Regions from separate parts of the Arcicella lustrica genome, predicted to be linked through region 1. Evidence: riboswitches for the same ligand, from Rfam matches in the RefSeq annotation. Region 1 holds a riboswitch; the other holds the start of a gene.

Region 1 (7,826 bases):
CAGAAAAATTTGTCGGCAACACAAAGTAGGTTGATTAATTCTATCGCACAGACTGCCCATGAACGATACGCTGATTTTTTGAAAAAATATCCCAAAATTCCGCAAAGAGTAGCTCAGCATTATATTGCTTCATACCTTGGCATTTCAGCAGAATTCCTTAGTAAAGTAAGAGCTAAAATGGCGAAGGAGAAGTAATTAAAAAGCGGTCTGAATTAGTTTTCCGACCGCTTTTTATGATTTTAAAATTCAAGAATGCTCTTGTTAATTAATACCCAGCATTCTGAACTAAATATCCTGGAATATTAGAAGCTCCGTCAATTGCAGTTTGTGGAATTGGGAAAAGTCTTTTGTTTCTATCAGTATTTGATTTTTCCGTCCATTTATCTTCGAATTTTCCAAAACGAATCATGTCTGTACGACGAAGCATTTCCCAATAAAATTCAAATCCTCTTTCACGATACAATAAATCTAAAGACATAGCCGTCAAAGCGGGTGCTGGTGTGCTGTAAGTTCTTGCAGCTCTTACAGTATTTACATCTGCTAAAGCACTCGCAACATCATTACTTCTACGCAATTTTGCTTCGGCTCTCATCAGATAAACATCTGCCAAACGCAAGATTACGATGTCTGCTTCACCAAAGTTTCTACCACTTACCGATTTTTTACTGAACTCATATTTTTCTACTCTGTAACCAGTATTATAATTACTTCCTGCTACTGTAAAATCAATCTGTTCTGTAAAGTCAACTGCTAATGTTGGTTTGTTTCTCGTATCATAAACCAATTTACCCACTTTCATTTTTCCATCAGCACATTTCACAAAAACACCATTTTTACGAATCAAACCATATTGCTGACCTCTTAAAATACCACGGTTAATATTAAAGTTTTCAGCAGCCACACATGAATCCGCAGGATTTGAATAAATAGAAAGGTTCTCTCTGTAAAATCTTGGATCAACTTTCGGGTCTTGTGAACCATAAGCATTTACCCAAGTACGGTAGAAATCAGAAGTAATACCCGGGCCATCCGTACCGTTTGCATTTGGATATGCTGGTAATGGAAACTGGTCACCCGAAAGCGAGAAGTACGCCAAACGGTTATGTCCATTCAATTCAGCACGCTGGTCAACTGCAAAAATCAATTCTTTGTTCGTGTGATTATCCGAATTGAAAATTGAGAAATAATCTCTCGCTAATTGGTATTGACCAGAAGCAATAATTTTATCAGTATATTCAATTACTTTATCTAAATCTTCATTTTTGAAAGTAACTGTTGTAGCGTAAGGGTCACGATATACGCCAGCATTCAAATATAATCTTGCTAATAATCCCCAAACAGCTCCTTTTGTTAATCTTCCTGGGCCAACAGTTGTTTCTAAATTTGGTTCAACCGCCAAAAGCTCACTTTTGATATACTCTACGGCTTGTTCACCTCTCAAAATTGTAGAGTTTTCGCCGATGTCATTTTTTACGAAAACTAAACCGAAAAGGTCTAAAGTCAACATCGAATAATAAGCTCTCATCCCTCTTGCTTCTGCTAAATAAGTTTTTGCAATCGGGTCTTTAGAGTTTGGTAGAGTATTGATAGCCGTGATAGCACGAGACATTCCTTGCAAAATAAAATTCCAAGTATTTCTTAAATTCGGGTCAGTACTTGTTTGAGTATGTGCGTGCAAAGCCAAGTAAATACCATTATCGCCCCAGTCAGTTCCACCACGGTAAGGTAAAATGGCTTCATCCGTAGAGATTTCCTGAATAGCAAAGTAATTAGTATGTAAAAATATATCTGGAAGCCTTGCGTAAACAGGTGCCATAATTCCGTCGGCAGCTTGTTTTTCAGAAAGGTTTGAAATGAAAGATTCATCCAATACTACTTCTTCAAGATTGGTACAACTTTCAATCGATAATATGCCCATTAGAGCGAATAAAACATATATTTTCTTTTTCATGATTTCGATGATTTGTAATTTGAAAATTTGGTAATTTGAAGATTTGAAAATGATTTTTTCTCAATCATCGCATCAACCAAAGATTGAACAGATAACGGTTAACTGCTTTCAGATAACAGTACTGTCAATTAAAATGAAATATTTAAGCCAAAAATAACAGACCTAGCTTTTGGATAACTTAGGTAATCAATTCCGTAAGAAGTAATACCGTTAACTGTTCTATCTGTATTTACTTCTGGATCAAAACCATCATATTTTGTAAATACAGCAAGGTTTTGTCCTGTTACAGAAAGTCTCAAAGTAGAAACCCATTTGCTGATTCCTAAAGCTTTAGTATTTACATTGTAGCCTAAAGTCAAGTTATTCAAACGTAAAAAAGCACCATCTTTCAAATATCTTGTCGATACTGGAGCGGAGTTATTCACCGATTCGTTTGTTGAAGCAATGGCTTCTGCCGTTGTATTGATACCTTTTGATAATCTTAATTTATAGAAGTTTGCGTTGGCAGTATTGTCATAAATTTTGTTGCCCGAAACTCCATTGAAATTGATTGACAAATCAAATCCTTTGTAGTTTGCACGACCAAAGAAGTTAAACTGTTTCGTTGGTAAAGCACTTCCTGCTGCGATACGGTCTTTGTCCGTTACAATTCCATCGCCATCTACATCACGGAAAGTACTAATTCCTTTATCATCAAATCCTGTGAATTCTTTTAAGAAGAAAGTTCCAATTGGCTGACCGCTCACATAACCGTTGATTGTTGCTGAAGTCAAACCAGAACCCGAAGCTGAACCTGAAGGAATTACTGAATAAGGAGAATTTTTAACAACGTTATCAATGAAAGTAACGTTTCCACCTAATTCATAAGTAAAGCCTTCTGTAGCAGCATGACGATAGTTTAGTTCTAATTCTAAACCTTTGTTGGTAATCGTCATATCTTTTACATTTGTCCAGAAAGTACCTGCTGGCTGAACTGGATCGGCAGGAATTACTTCTAACAAAATATCTCCTGATACTTTATTGAAGACATCAATTGTACCTGTTAAAGCGCCATTCAAGAAACCAAAGTCAATCCCTAAATCTGTTTGTGTTGATTGTTCCCACTGAATATTCGGGTTTGCCAATCTTGTATAAGAAGTACCTGCTGGAAATGCGCCAGTTTCTGATAATGGATAAGAAGTACCTGCTGAAACGACAGAAGTAAATCTTGCTTGTGTGATTTTTGAAGGAATTTCTTGGTTACCAGTACGTCCCCAACCTGCTCTTACTTTCAAATTACTCAAAGCAGACCCTTTTAAGAATTCTTCTTCAGAGATTCTCCAACCTGCCGAGAAAGAAGGGAAAACGCCATATTTATTGTTTGCTCCAAACTTTGATGAACCATCAACCCTTAAAGTTGCTGTTAATAAATACTTGTCATTGAACTGATAATTTACTCTTGAGAAAAACGATTGTAATTCATCGTTTGTAGCATAGCCTGTTGGCTTATTGTTTGCCAAAGTAAGTTCTTGTCCTAAACCAGGATTATAAATTGGTTCAATATCAGAAATCGGGAATTTGTTGATGCTGTAAGAACGTCCACGGAACATGAATTTCTGATACGAATGTCCCACTAAAGCAGAAAAACTATGTTCTTTGATTGCTTTTGTATAAGTCAAATAGTTTTCAATCAAGCGGTTAGTATTTGTAATATTGATTGTTTCTAAACGACCATCTTGCAAAGGCACAGCATTTGCCAACGATTGTAAATCACGAGTAGAGCTTGAATTATCAATCCCGAAATTCAATTTATAGACTAAACCATCAATGATTTTGATAGAAGGAGAAATGTTTCCGATGATACGAGTAATAGAAGTAGCATCTTTTTCCAATTTCATCGTCGTCAATGGATTTACACCATTTACATACGAGTACGGTTGTCCTTTATCGTCATAAGCAGGATAAGTAGGGTTTGTAGAAATCGCTGCTCCGATAATCCCTGTAATTGGCGGTCGTTCATTATACGTATTCGTTGCATTCAAATTCACATCGACAGTCACACGGTCTTCCAATAATTTTTGGGTTACGTTAATACGACCCGTGTAACGGTCTAATTGGTTGTTTTTCAGAATACCTTCTTGGTTTTGAATTCCGAAAGAAGCATAATAGGTCAATTTTTCAGCACCACCACCCAATGAAATATTATGATTTTTAGTAAGTGCTGTTCTTGAAATTTCTTTCTGCCAATCAGTCGAAGCCTTCAAATCTTCCAAAACGCCTCCTAAAGCTGGTACTTGTTTACGATATTCATCAGCCGAGAAAACAGGTAAAGCTCTCGCCATTGTTGAAAAACCATAACTTGTAGAATAATTGAAAGAAGAAAAACCTGTTTTCCCTTTTTTAGTCGTGATTAAAATTACTCCATTCGCACCTCTTGAACCATAAATGGCTGTTGCCGAAGCATCTTTCAATACATCAATTGATTCAATATCTTGTGGATTCAAAAAGTTAAGTGGATTCGTTGCTCCACCACTACTTGAATTATCCAAAGCCAAGCCGTCAACCACAAAAAGTGGCGTACTTCCTGTTCTTACTCCACCCGGTCCACGTACGCTAATATTCTGAACGCCACCTGGTTCTCCACTTGCTGAAGTAACATTTACACCCGATACTTTACCTTGTAAAAGTTGTTCTGGCGAGTTGATAATCCCTTGGTTGAATTCAGCAGGTTTCAATGATTTTACTGAACCTGTAATATCTTTTTTCGTTGAACTTCCGTAACCAACTACTACAACTTGCTCTAAATCTGAAGCACTTGATACAAGCGCTACTTCTATCGTACTTTTTCCTGCAATCGCAATTTCTTGTTTTTCATAACCAATGAATGAAAATACCAAAGTCGCTTTTTCATCTGCCGTAATACTAAAATTTCCGTTGGCATCGGCATTTATACCACGTTTGCTATCTTTTACTAGAATGTTACAACCCGCCAATGGCTCTTTGGTTTTCGCATCAATTACTCTTCCTTTTACAGTAATTTCTTTTACTGCTTTGTTAAGTACTGTTTGTTCATAAGCATTTATTTTATTTGTTGAGAGAAGAGTAACATTACTGGCAAAAGTTGGATTAGCAGAAACGCCAACTGTTGCCCCAACTAAGACTCCAAGGATAAGCTTCGATTGAGTCTTAAAAAAAGGTTTTTTGTTCATTGTTGTTGTGTTGTAAATTGGAATATTCTTATTTTATCACAATATAATTAAATTGTAAACAAAAAAGAAAAATAAGGATTAGGTTTTTAATTGAGGGCGCAAGTTATTCATGCAAGATTTCTGGAAAGTAAAGCCTGTGTTATCAAAACATGATTTTTTCATAACATAGCCTTAATTTATCATTGAATTCATTTTTGAAAAACAATGCTTGTTATTTAAAAATACAAAAAGATAAATTATCATTTATTTTCATAAATATCTATTGTATTATCCTAAATAAATATATTAATTAGTTAAAACATCTATATTTTAAAATATTTAAGGTTAATATATCTACAATCAATTGTTCATTAATACCTTTGCTTCGTAACAGTAAACACCCGTCAATCAGAAGGTTGGTTTTAAGAAAAAGTGAATTGCTTTTTGCTAGAAATTAAAAAGGAATCGTGTGTAAATCACGAACAGACGTGCTACTGTAAGTAACGGTTTCGTTCAGAAACGAATTTTCTTCAGTATTGTCCATTGTTCTTTTCTAAGAATGAGAAGGATGAAGAAAATGTTATAAGTCAGGAGACTTGCCTACCTTCTCAATGACTATCCCCTCACGATTAGGGCTTAGTTCACGCATTGATTTTTTACAAATACTTGTCGAATATTAACTGTTTCAGCAGTGAACCAGCGTGTGCTTATGCTTTACGCATGGCGGTGTGGTGTTTTCAAGTTTCATTCGGTGTATCGCAAAAACACACCAAAAAATCATCGAAGCCCGATGATTACGAACCTTAAAACAACAATTACTATGTTTACACACAATTTGGGTTACCCACGTATCGGTAGCAAAAGAGAATTAAAACGTGCTTCTGAGCAATTTTGGGCTGGTAAAAGTACCAAAGATGAATTACTTTGGATTGGTCGCCAAATCAAAAGACAAAACTGGCAACTTCAACAAGAAGCTGGCATTGATTTGATTCCTTCGAATGATTTTTCACTCTATGACCACATTTCGGATACAGCCATGTTGGTCGGAGCTATTCCAGAACGTTATCATGCTTTGGTGGACGGACAAACCAACCGTGAATTAGACATTTACTTTGCAATGGCAAGGGGCGTACAACGTGACGGGCTCGACATCAAAGCGATGGAAATGACCAAATGGTTTGATACAAATTATCATTATATCGTTCCTGAATTCACTAAAAATCAACACTTTAAAAGATATTCTGATAAAATTATTATTGACTTTGAAGATGCCAAACAAATAGGAATTGTTACAAAACCTGTTTTGATTGGTCCAGTTTCATTCCTTTTATTGGGAAAAGAAAAGGAAGCTGGTTTTCATCGCATTGATTTATTAGACAAACTATTGCCGATTTACATTGATATTTTACAAGAATTGGCAGCTCGTGGAGCAAAATGGATTCAATTAGATGAACCTTGTTTGACCTTGGATTTGACAGAAAACGAGCAAATTGCATTCCAACAAGCTTATCAAAAAATCAAAAAGGCAGTACCAAACTTAAATATTTTGGTCGCTACTTATTTTGAATGCACAGGCGAAAATATCTATGTGGCAACTACTTTAGATATTGATGCTTTACACCTTGATTTGGTACGTTGTCCTTCGCAATTGGATGATATTTTTGAGCAAACAGATTTTGCCCAAACCGAAAAAATCTTATCGCTTGGTGTTGTCGATGGTAGAAACATTTGGAAGAACGATTATGCTAAGTCCTTGAAATTCATCCAAAAAGCAATTGATACTTTAGGACAAAAAAGAGTAATGATTGCGCCTTCGTGTTCATTATTACACTCTCCTTGCGATTTGGATTTAGAACAAAACGAGCAAGTACTTACACCAGAAATCAAAAATTGGATGGCTTTTGCCAAACAAAAATTGAATGAAGTAAATGTGCTAAAAAAGCTTTCTGAACCAGCATCTGCTCCATTATTTGCTCAACAATTGGCTGAAAATCAGCAGGCGATTCAAAGTAGAAAAAATTCAAATCTGATTCATAAACCACAAGTAAAAGCAAGAGTAGCGGCTTTGACAGAAAAGGATTCACATCGTCCAAGTCCGTTTAGTGTTCGTCAAGCTTTACAATTGGAAACCTTAAAACTTCCACTTTTCCCGACTACAACCATTGGTTCGTTTCCGCAAACGGATGATGTACGTCTATTGAGAGCAAACCTTAAAAAAGGAGTAATTTCTCAGAAAGAGTACGATGCACAAATTGCGATAGAAATTGAAAAATCTATTCATTGGCAAGAAGAAATTGGCTTGGACGTTTTGGTACACGGCGAATTTGAGCGTAATGACATGGTAGAGTATTTCGGCGAACAATTATCTGGCTATGTATTTTCTCAGAACGGTTGGGTACAAAGTTATGGTAGCCGTTGTGTGAAACCTCCCATTATTTATGGTGATGTAGAACGCCCTGTGGCGATGACGGTTCGTTGGTCAGAATTTGCACAATCGAAAACGCAAAAACTGATGAAAGGAATGCTTACTGGACCAATTACGATTTTGCAATGGTCATTTGTAAGAGACGATCAAGCTCGTAAAACCACGGCTTTCCAAATTGCAATGGCTATTCGTGATGAAGTATTAGATTTAGAAAAAGCGGGAATCAAAGTGATTCAAATTGACGAACCTGCTATTCGTGAAGGTTTGCCATTACGTCGTGCCG
Region 2 (7,826 bases), on a different contig from region 1:
TCTCTGAATTTAGTATCTTCATTAATGGTTTCTACACTATTTTGGTCAATTGAATAACCAAAATCACTTCTTGCCATTTCAAAAGTTGTACGAGTATTACTGTAGTTAAAGGCTGTGATGTTCGCCAATTTCAAATCTTCTTTATCAATAAATTTATAAGCACCAGTAATTGAGAAACGTAAATCAGGAATAGCAGTAGAAGATTCTGGCGTCCAAGTATTTCTTAACATTTGTCCAGCTTGTGTTAAGGCTGCTTGGTTAGAAACAGCAATTTGTTTTAGCTCGCTTGTTGTTGGGAAATATTTAGGAAGGTCTGAAAAACCATTGTTAAAACCTGTATAAGAGTATTTTCCAGTTTGCGGACGGAAAAATTCTTTTCCTGTAGTTCCATCACGGTAAGCTCCGCTTACATCAACTGTCAAATAATTTTCGTCTGGAATACTTTTCGTGAAGATTTTCACCACACCACCAGCAAATTCACCCGGTAATTCAGCGGCTGGAGATTTATATACTAAAATACGGTCGATTTGTCCTGAAGGAATAACATCGAATGAAAATGAACGAACATCCGATTCCATACTTGGTGTAAATACGTTATTTAACATTACTGTGTTATAACGTTCATTCAAACCACGAATGTTAATGAAACGGTCTCCGAAAATTGTTACACCCGGTACACGTTTTACTACTTCGGCAGCGGTACGGTCTAAAGTCTTACCAATTTGTGCGGCAGAAATACCACTTACAATTTGCTGAGCAGCTTTGATTTCTGAGATAACCGAAACTTCAGTATTGGTTAATTTCTTTGCTACAACTTTTACTTCATTTAAAGTAGTAGCTTGGTCTTCTTCGATAAAAGTGTTGATTTCTGTAACACTACCTTCAACAACTTTTACATTTTCAATGAATTTTACTTTATATCCAACAAATGATATTTTCAATTTATAATTACCAACTGGAATTTTATTGAATGAAAAGAAACCGTTTATATCAGCGGCTGCTCCTTTGTTGATTCCTTCAATAAAAACGGTTGCTCCAACTAAGTCTTCTTTACTTACTGCATCTTTAATTGTACCACGAATAGTTCCTTCTTGGGCGAAGGTGAATGAAAGAGAAGAAAATAAAATAATTAATGTGTAAAGTAATTTGCGCTTCATCATACTGGTTTGTTTTTTGATGGCACAAAATTAGGTCGGCTATATAACCGCAGTATTACGCTTGTGTTATGCTTAGTTTATGTTTATGTTATCCCAATGTTATGCGATTTAAGATTTGGGGCTAGTTATCCCCAAAAACTATGATCAAATCACTCCTTTTTGCTTTTTCAGATAATCTTGCCAAATGCTAAATATGACAACAATCAGTAAGTTTTCCTGATTTATTTCCTTGTGCATCTAAATGTTTTTGATTAATTTTCTTTGAATAAAATTCCCTCAACGATTTTCTGCGTTAAATTTGAACATTTGGCTGTTTTAAAAAAATCCAAACAAAAATCAGCATTTATAAAAATGCTTTCAGGAGGTTTTGCATTCAAAAATCATTCATAAACTAGATTAAATAAGCTATTTATTACTTGCTTAAAACATTAAATAAATCCCCCGCCAAAATTAATGAGTAACCCTAAACAAGAATTATATAGCCTTATCAAGAGTGACTTTTCAATATTTGATTTTATCCAAGAATCAGCATTGGATGGTTTTGGATATCTTGATATTGAAGATCCTTCAAACGAATGGATTAATCCTAAATTTTGGACTACTCTAGGTTTTTCGCATAGCGAAATTCCAGAAAACCATTATGTCTGGAGAACCCTAATTCATCTTGATGATGCTAAAAAATTCTTTGAGCATTACAAAAGCTCTAATAAACCTTACGACGAAACTCTTCGATTCAAACATAAAAATGGCTCTACCATTTGGTTTCGTTGCCGGGCGATGGTGATTAGAAATAGTGAAGGAGAAGCCATTAATGTCATCCTTTCTTTTACCGACATAACGGAATTACTGAGAAAAGATGATTTCTTGGAACGCTGCAATGCCGCCGCAATGGTAGGTTATTGGGAATTAGAAATAGAAAGCCAAAAATTACAATGGAGCAATACTACCAAGAAAATACACGAAGTTGATGAAGACTTTGAACCCAATATAAACACTGCCATTAACTTTTACGAAGAAGGTGAAAGTAAAGCAAAAATAACTGAATTAGTAAATCTTGCTATTACAAAAGGACAAGGCTACGACCTTGACTTTAAAATTATTACTGCAAAAGGAAATATCAAATGGGTAAGAGTAATTTGTCAATCCGAGTTTTATGAAGGAACTTGTATTAGAATTTATGGTACTTTTCAGGATATTCATGCTCAGAAACTAGCGCAAGAAGAACTCATTAAAGAAAAGCAAAAGCTTCAAAGCGTTATAAAAGGTACTAATGCTGGTACTTGGGAATGGAATGTACAAACTGGCGAAACCTTTTTTAATGAGCGTTGGGCAGAAATAGTGGGTTATACTTTAGATGAATTAGCACCAATCAGCATAGATACTTGGTTGAAATTGGTACATCCAGATGATTTAAAAATATCTAATCAAAGAATTCAAGCTTGTTTTGAAAAGAAAACCGAATATTACCAATGCGAATGCCGAATGAAACATAAAGCTGGTCATTGGGTATGGGTGATTGATAGAGGAAAAGTGGTGAGCTGGACAAACGAAGGAAAACCTTTGATGATGTACGGAACACATTCTGACATTAGCGAACAAAAGAAAAAAATTGAACGTAATACGGTATTTATTGAACATACTCCTACCGCTATTGCAATGTTTGATACTGATGTAAAGTACTTGGCTATATCAGAAAAATGGCGAACGGATTATCATTTAGAAGGTATTGATTTAATCGGAAAATCACACTACGAGATTTTTCCAGAAATAGGCGATGAATGGAAAAAAATACACCAAGAATGCTTACAAGGAAAATCTATCAAACGAGATGAAGATAAATTTGTTAGAAAAGATGGTTCCGTACAATGGTTGAAATGGGAAGTGAAACCTTGGTACAGTGAAGATAATGACAAAATTGGTGGCATTATTATGTACACAGACGACATTACCGAACGCAAAAAAATTGAACAAAGCCTTCTGGAAAACCATACTTTATTAGAAACCATTCTTGAAAGTATTGATATTGGTATTGTAGCTTGCGACCAGCACGGCAACCTTACTTTGTTTAACAATACCACTAAACAATGGCATGGCTTACCTATCGCTAATATTACTCCGGAAGAATTTCCTAATTATTATGGGCTTTATCGTTTAGATGGTACAACAAAACTAAGTACTGAAGAAATACCGCTGATTCGGACTTTACAAGCAGGAAATATTCATAATGTTGAGATAATTATTGCTCCTAACGATGGCCCAAGTCATATTGTATCTATTTCGGGTGCTCAACTCAAAGGACCTAATGGTGAATTATTCGGTGCTGTTGTAGCGATGCACGATATTACTGAAAGAAAAAAAGCGCTAGAAAAACTTCAGATTAGTGAAGAAGCTTTTAGAGGTAATTTCGAAAATGCGGCAATTGGTATGGCTTTGCTTGATATTGACGGAAAATGGCTAAAAATTAATCAAACGCTTTGTCAAATTATTGGATATTCTGAAGAAGAACTCTATCAACTTACTTTCCAAGAAATTACTCATCCAGATGATTTAAAAGCTGACCTTGACTTAGTTCAAGAATTGATTGATGGAAAAAGGTCACATTATCAGATGGAAAAACGATACATCCATAAAAAAGGGCATATCGTTCATATCATTTTGGCAGCATCTTTAGTAAGAAATCAGTCTAATCAGCCTTTATATTTTATCTCACAAATTATTGATATTACTCAGCAAAAAAATGCGGAGCAAGAGATAAAAGCACTTTTAGATGTTACAAAAGACCAAAATGAAAGACTAAAAAACTTTGCTCATATTGTTTCACATAATTTGAGGTCTCACTCTGGAAATATCTCAATGATGATGGATATACTTCTTGAAGAAAATCCTGAATTATCCGAAAATGAATACTTAAATTTATTAAAATCTGCTTCCAAAAATCTTGGCGAAACCATTGCTCATTTGAATGAAGTAGTATTGATGAATACAGCCGTTATTGATAATTTAAAAGGAGTAAGTTTGTATAACGCAATCCAAAATGCTATTCAAAATGTATCGGCTCTTGCCCGTGAATCAAAAGTGGCGATTGAAAACAATATCAATACAGATGAAAAAGTACTAGCCATTCCCGCCTATTTAGATAGTATTATGCTTAACTTTCTGACAAATGCTATCAAGTACTCTTCAGATGAAAGAGATAGCTACATCAAACTATCAACTGTTATAGAAAAAGATTACCTTATTCTGAAAATAGAAGACAACGGTTTGGGTATTGATTTGAAACGACATGGCACCAAACTTTTTGGTTTGTACAAAACATTTCATTACCATAAAGATGCCAGAGGTGTTGGTTTATTCATTACCAAAAATCAAATTGAGGCAATGGGTGGAAAAGTAGAAGTAAGTAGTGAAGTAGATAAAGGAACAACATTCAGCATATATCTTAAATATGAAAAAAATTGACATCGCTTGCATCATTGATGATGACCCTATCTTTGTTTTTGGCACTAAAAGATTGATGCAATTAGCTAATTTTTGCAATGGTGTTCTGGTTTTCAAAAATGGCAAAGAAGCTTATGATAGCCTTAAAACAATTATCATATCAGGCGAAAAACTCCCTGATTTGATTTTCCTCGACCTGAATATGCCTATTTGGGACGGATGGCAATTTTTAGATGAATTTATCCAAATTCCTATTGAAAATGCTGTGACGATTTTTATCGTCACCAGCTCTATCGACCCTGAGGATATTAAAAGAGCAAAATCTTATGAAATTGTAAGTAATTATTTGGTTAAGCCAATTAAAATGGATGACCTCAAAAAATTAATGGAAGAGTAAACGTTCCTAATTACTTGATTTATAAGCTAATAATCACAACAAAAAAGCCTATAAATCAAGCTTTTAAAATTCTTTCTTCAAAATAACATAAAAATTCTGCTACCTTTGCATCAGTTTATGGTGCATTAGGCTTGTATCAATACAAGTTTAAAGCTTAATAGGGAATCAGGTTGAATGCCTGTACTGTCCCCGCAACTGTAAGTTTCAATACCATCATTGCCATTCTTCAATAGCCACTGGTTTAGTGGTGATTGAGTGAATAAATGATTGAGTGAATGAAGAAATTCAAAAATAATCCTAATATTTAATTGGCTTATTAATCACTAAATCACAATTCACAAATTCACCAAATATTCTGGGAAGGTTTGGGTACATGAGAAACAAGTCAGGAGACCTGCCATTAAATCATTCTTAATTGCTTGCTTACGGAGGATAAGCATCATTGAGCGTTCGATTTTTTCTTTCAATTTTCTTGGTCAATATTTTCGGTTTCATTCCGCAGGTCAAGGCTTAACTATCAACGTTATGTCTGCTGTTTTTACGTATTTCTTACGTTTTCAGCCAATACTTTTAGTCATGGGTATTTTTATATCCTTGCGAAGCCACGCCCAGGAAATTGCCAACAAACAAATCGACGAAGTAAAAGTAAGAGGTTTTGCTACTGAACATTTTATGGCAGGCTTGAAAGTACAAAAAATAGATTCTGCTACTTTAGCTCGTTTTCAATTTCAAACTTTAGCCGATTTTCTACAATATCAATCTCCCATCGCTTTTAAAAGTTATGGAACTGGTCAGTTAACAAGTATTTCTTTCAGAGGAACTTCTGCCATGCACACGGCAGTAATGTGGAATGGATTGAACATTAATAATCCAATGGCGGGACAAACCGATTTTTCAACTGTTCCATTGTTAGGTTTCGACCAAATGGCGATTCAATATGGTTCTTCGGCTTCCTGCGTGGGTTCTGATGCAGTGGGTGGAAGTATTTTACTCAATTCTGTTCCACAATGGAAAAGACAAGGAATGAACTTTACGCTTGGCGGACAGTACGGAAGTTTTGATAATTATAATCTACAAACAGGTTTACGTTTTGTAAAGTCTTACAAAAACGGTTTACAATTTTCTGGCAAAACTTTACTTTACGGAAGTAAATACAATAATCATTTTTCGGTAACCGAAAGAACCGACAGCAAAGGAAGAACTTACCCGATTGAACCTACTGAAACTGCCCAAAAAGGTTTTATTCAAGATTTGTACTTGAAACAAAAAAACAACAATGTACTTTCTTTGAATATTTGGCTGACTGACAATAAATTAAGTATTCAGCCAGATGTAATTGCCTCCAGAGAAATTACACAAACCAAAGCTTATCGTTTTCTTTCTTCCTATCAGTTCGGAAATACAAATGTAAAAGCAGCTTTTGTCAGAGATATTGTTGATTATGGAACGGGCGATTTTGCTAATCCAAGTCATTCTGAAACCGACCGCTACATTAGTCGTGCAGAACACGAATTTTCTTTTAAATCCTTTGATGGTTTTGGTAATACTTCTATCAGAATCGGTGGAGAATTTGTGCATTATGTGGCAAAAGTAGATGGCTATGGCGGTGGCGCAATTACTGAAAATCGTCAGGATATTTTTGCTTTAGTCAGACAGCAACTTGCAGAAAAATTAATTATTTCGCTGAATCTTCGTCAGGCTTTTTCAAGCCGTTATAAAGCTCCTTTTACGCCTTCATTGGGTATTGAATATGCAGTACTTTCAACGAAAAAGCATGAAATTAAAGCTACAGCCAATGTTGCCAGAAGTTACCGTTTACCCACTTTGAACGAACGCTACTGGAAAGTTATGGGTAATCCAGACATTCGTCCAGAAAGTGGTTTCAACAAAGAAATGGGAATCAATTGGAAACAGGTTCTTTCTGAAAATATAAATACTTCTTTGGGTATTAATCTCTATCATAATTTGGTTAACGACTGGACGTACTGGAATCCAGATAAAGGGTATCGGGTAGAAAATCTCCAACAAGTATTGGCAAAAGGTTTTGAAGTTTCGGGAAATGTAAAATATACCAAAACTGATAAAATAGCTGGTTTTACGGGTACTTATGCCCTTACGAACACTTCTCAACAAAAAGTTTATGCGGCTTATACAGAAGATTTTATCGGCAAACAAATGATTTACGTACCACGCCATTCGGTTTCGGGTACAGCATATATTGGCAAAGGGAATTGGAATTTAAATATTCAAGGATTGTATAATTCTGAACGCTTTATCACTTTCGACCATTCTGGACGACCTTTTCCATCTTACTTTATTTTGAATTCAACCATTTCGGGTAAAATCCAATTGGGTAACATTCAATCAAACCTAATTTTTCAAATAAATAACCTGACGGATACGGTGTATCCAAGTGTAAAAAAGAATGCCATGCCGGGAAGAGGTTTCTCTTTGGGCTGGATTATGAGTATTTAGATTTTGGATTTGTGGTTTTGGGTTTCGGGTTTCGGAATTCAGCTTTCGGTCGTCGGAGGGTAGGCTTCGGTCATCGGATTTCAGCTTTTGGAATTTGAATTTTGGATATGGTTTTCGGGTTTCAAGTTCATCTTTTTTCATTTTCAATAACTAAAAAAGCTGAAATCCGAAATCCCACATCCAAAACCCCAAATCGTTTTCATATTTTAATCAATAATAAAACAATGCAATTTAATTCTATTATCGTTCGCTCATTGGTAGCAACTTCTTTATTCTTGTCGTTAAACGCTTGTAATTCAGAAACAGAAGTAGTAGTACCTGCTCAACCTTATGATGCTGGTGTGTTTGTAATGAACAGA

The links. A riboswitch is a leader RNA that binds a small molecule or an ion and turns the genes downstream of it on or off. The one in region 1 is predicted to bind cobalamin.
Region 2: another riboswitch for cobalamin. It lies ahead of VB798_RS06970 (TonB-dependent receptor plug domain-containing protein); the one in region 1 lies ahead of metE (5-methyltetrahydropteroyltriglutamate--homocysteine S-methyltransferase).

The regions. Positions count from the first base shown of each region.
Region 1 covers NZ_JAYGIM010000020.1:32,956-40,781, forward strand. The annotation lists gene VB798_RS22295 (Crp/Fnr family transcriptional regulator) at 1-195, shown strand, start outside; gene VB798_RS22300 (RagB/SusD family nutrient uptake outer membrane protein) at 266-1,951, opposite strand; gene VB798_RS22305 (SusC/RagA family TonB-linked outer membrane protein) at 2,080-5,139, opposite strand; cobalamin riboswitch at 5,519-5,736, shown strand; gene metE (5-methyltetrahydropteroyltriglutamate--homocysteine S-methyltransferase) at 5,939-7,826, shown strand, end outside.
Region 2 covers NZ_JAYGIM010000005.1:52,901-60,726, forward strand. The annotation lists gene VB798_RS06955 (TonB-dependent receptor) at 1-1,160, opposite strand, end outside; gene VB798_RS06960 (PAS domain S-box protein) at 1,611-4,616, shown strand; gene VB798_RS06965 (response regulator) at 4,603-4,992, shown strand; cobalamin riboswitch at 5,094-5,408, shown strand; gene VB798_RS06970 (TonB-dependent receptor plug domain-containing protein) at 5,518-7,467, shown strand; gene VB798_RS06975 (DUF5074 domain-containing protein) at 7,692-7,826, shown strand, end outside.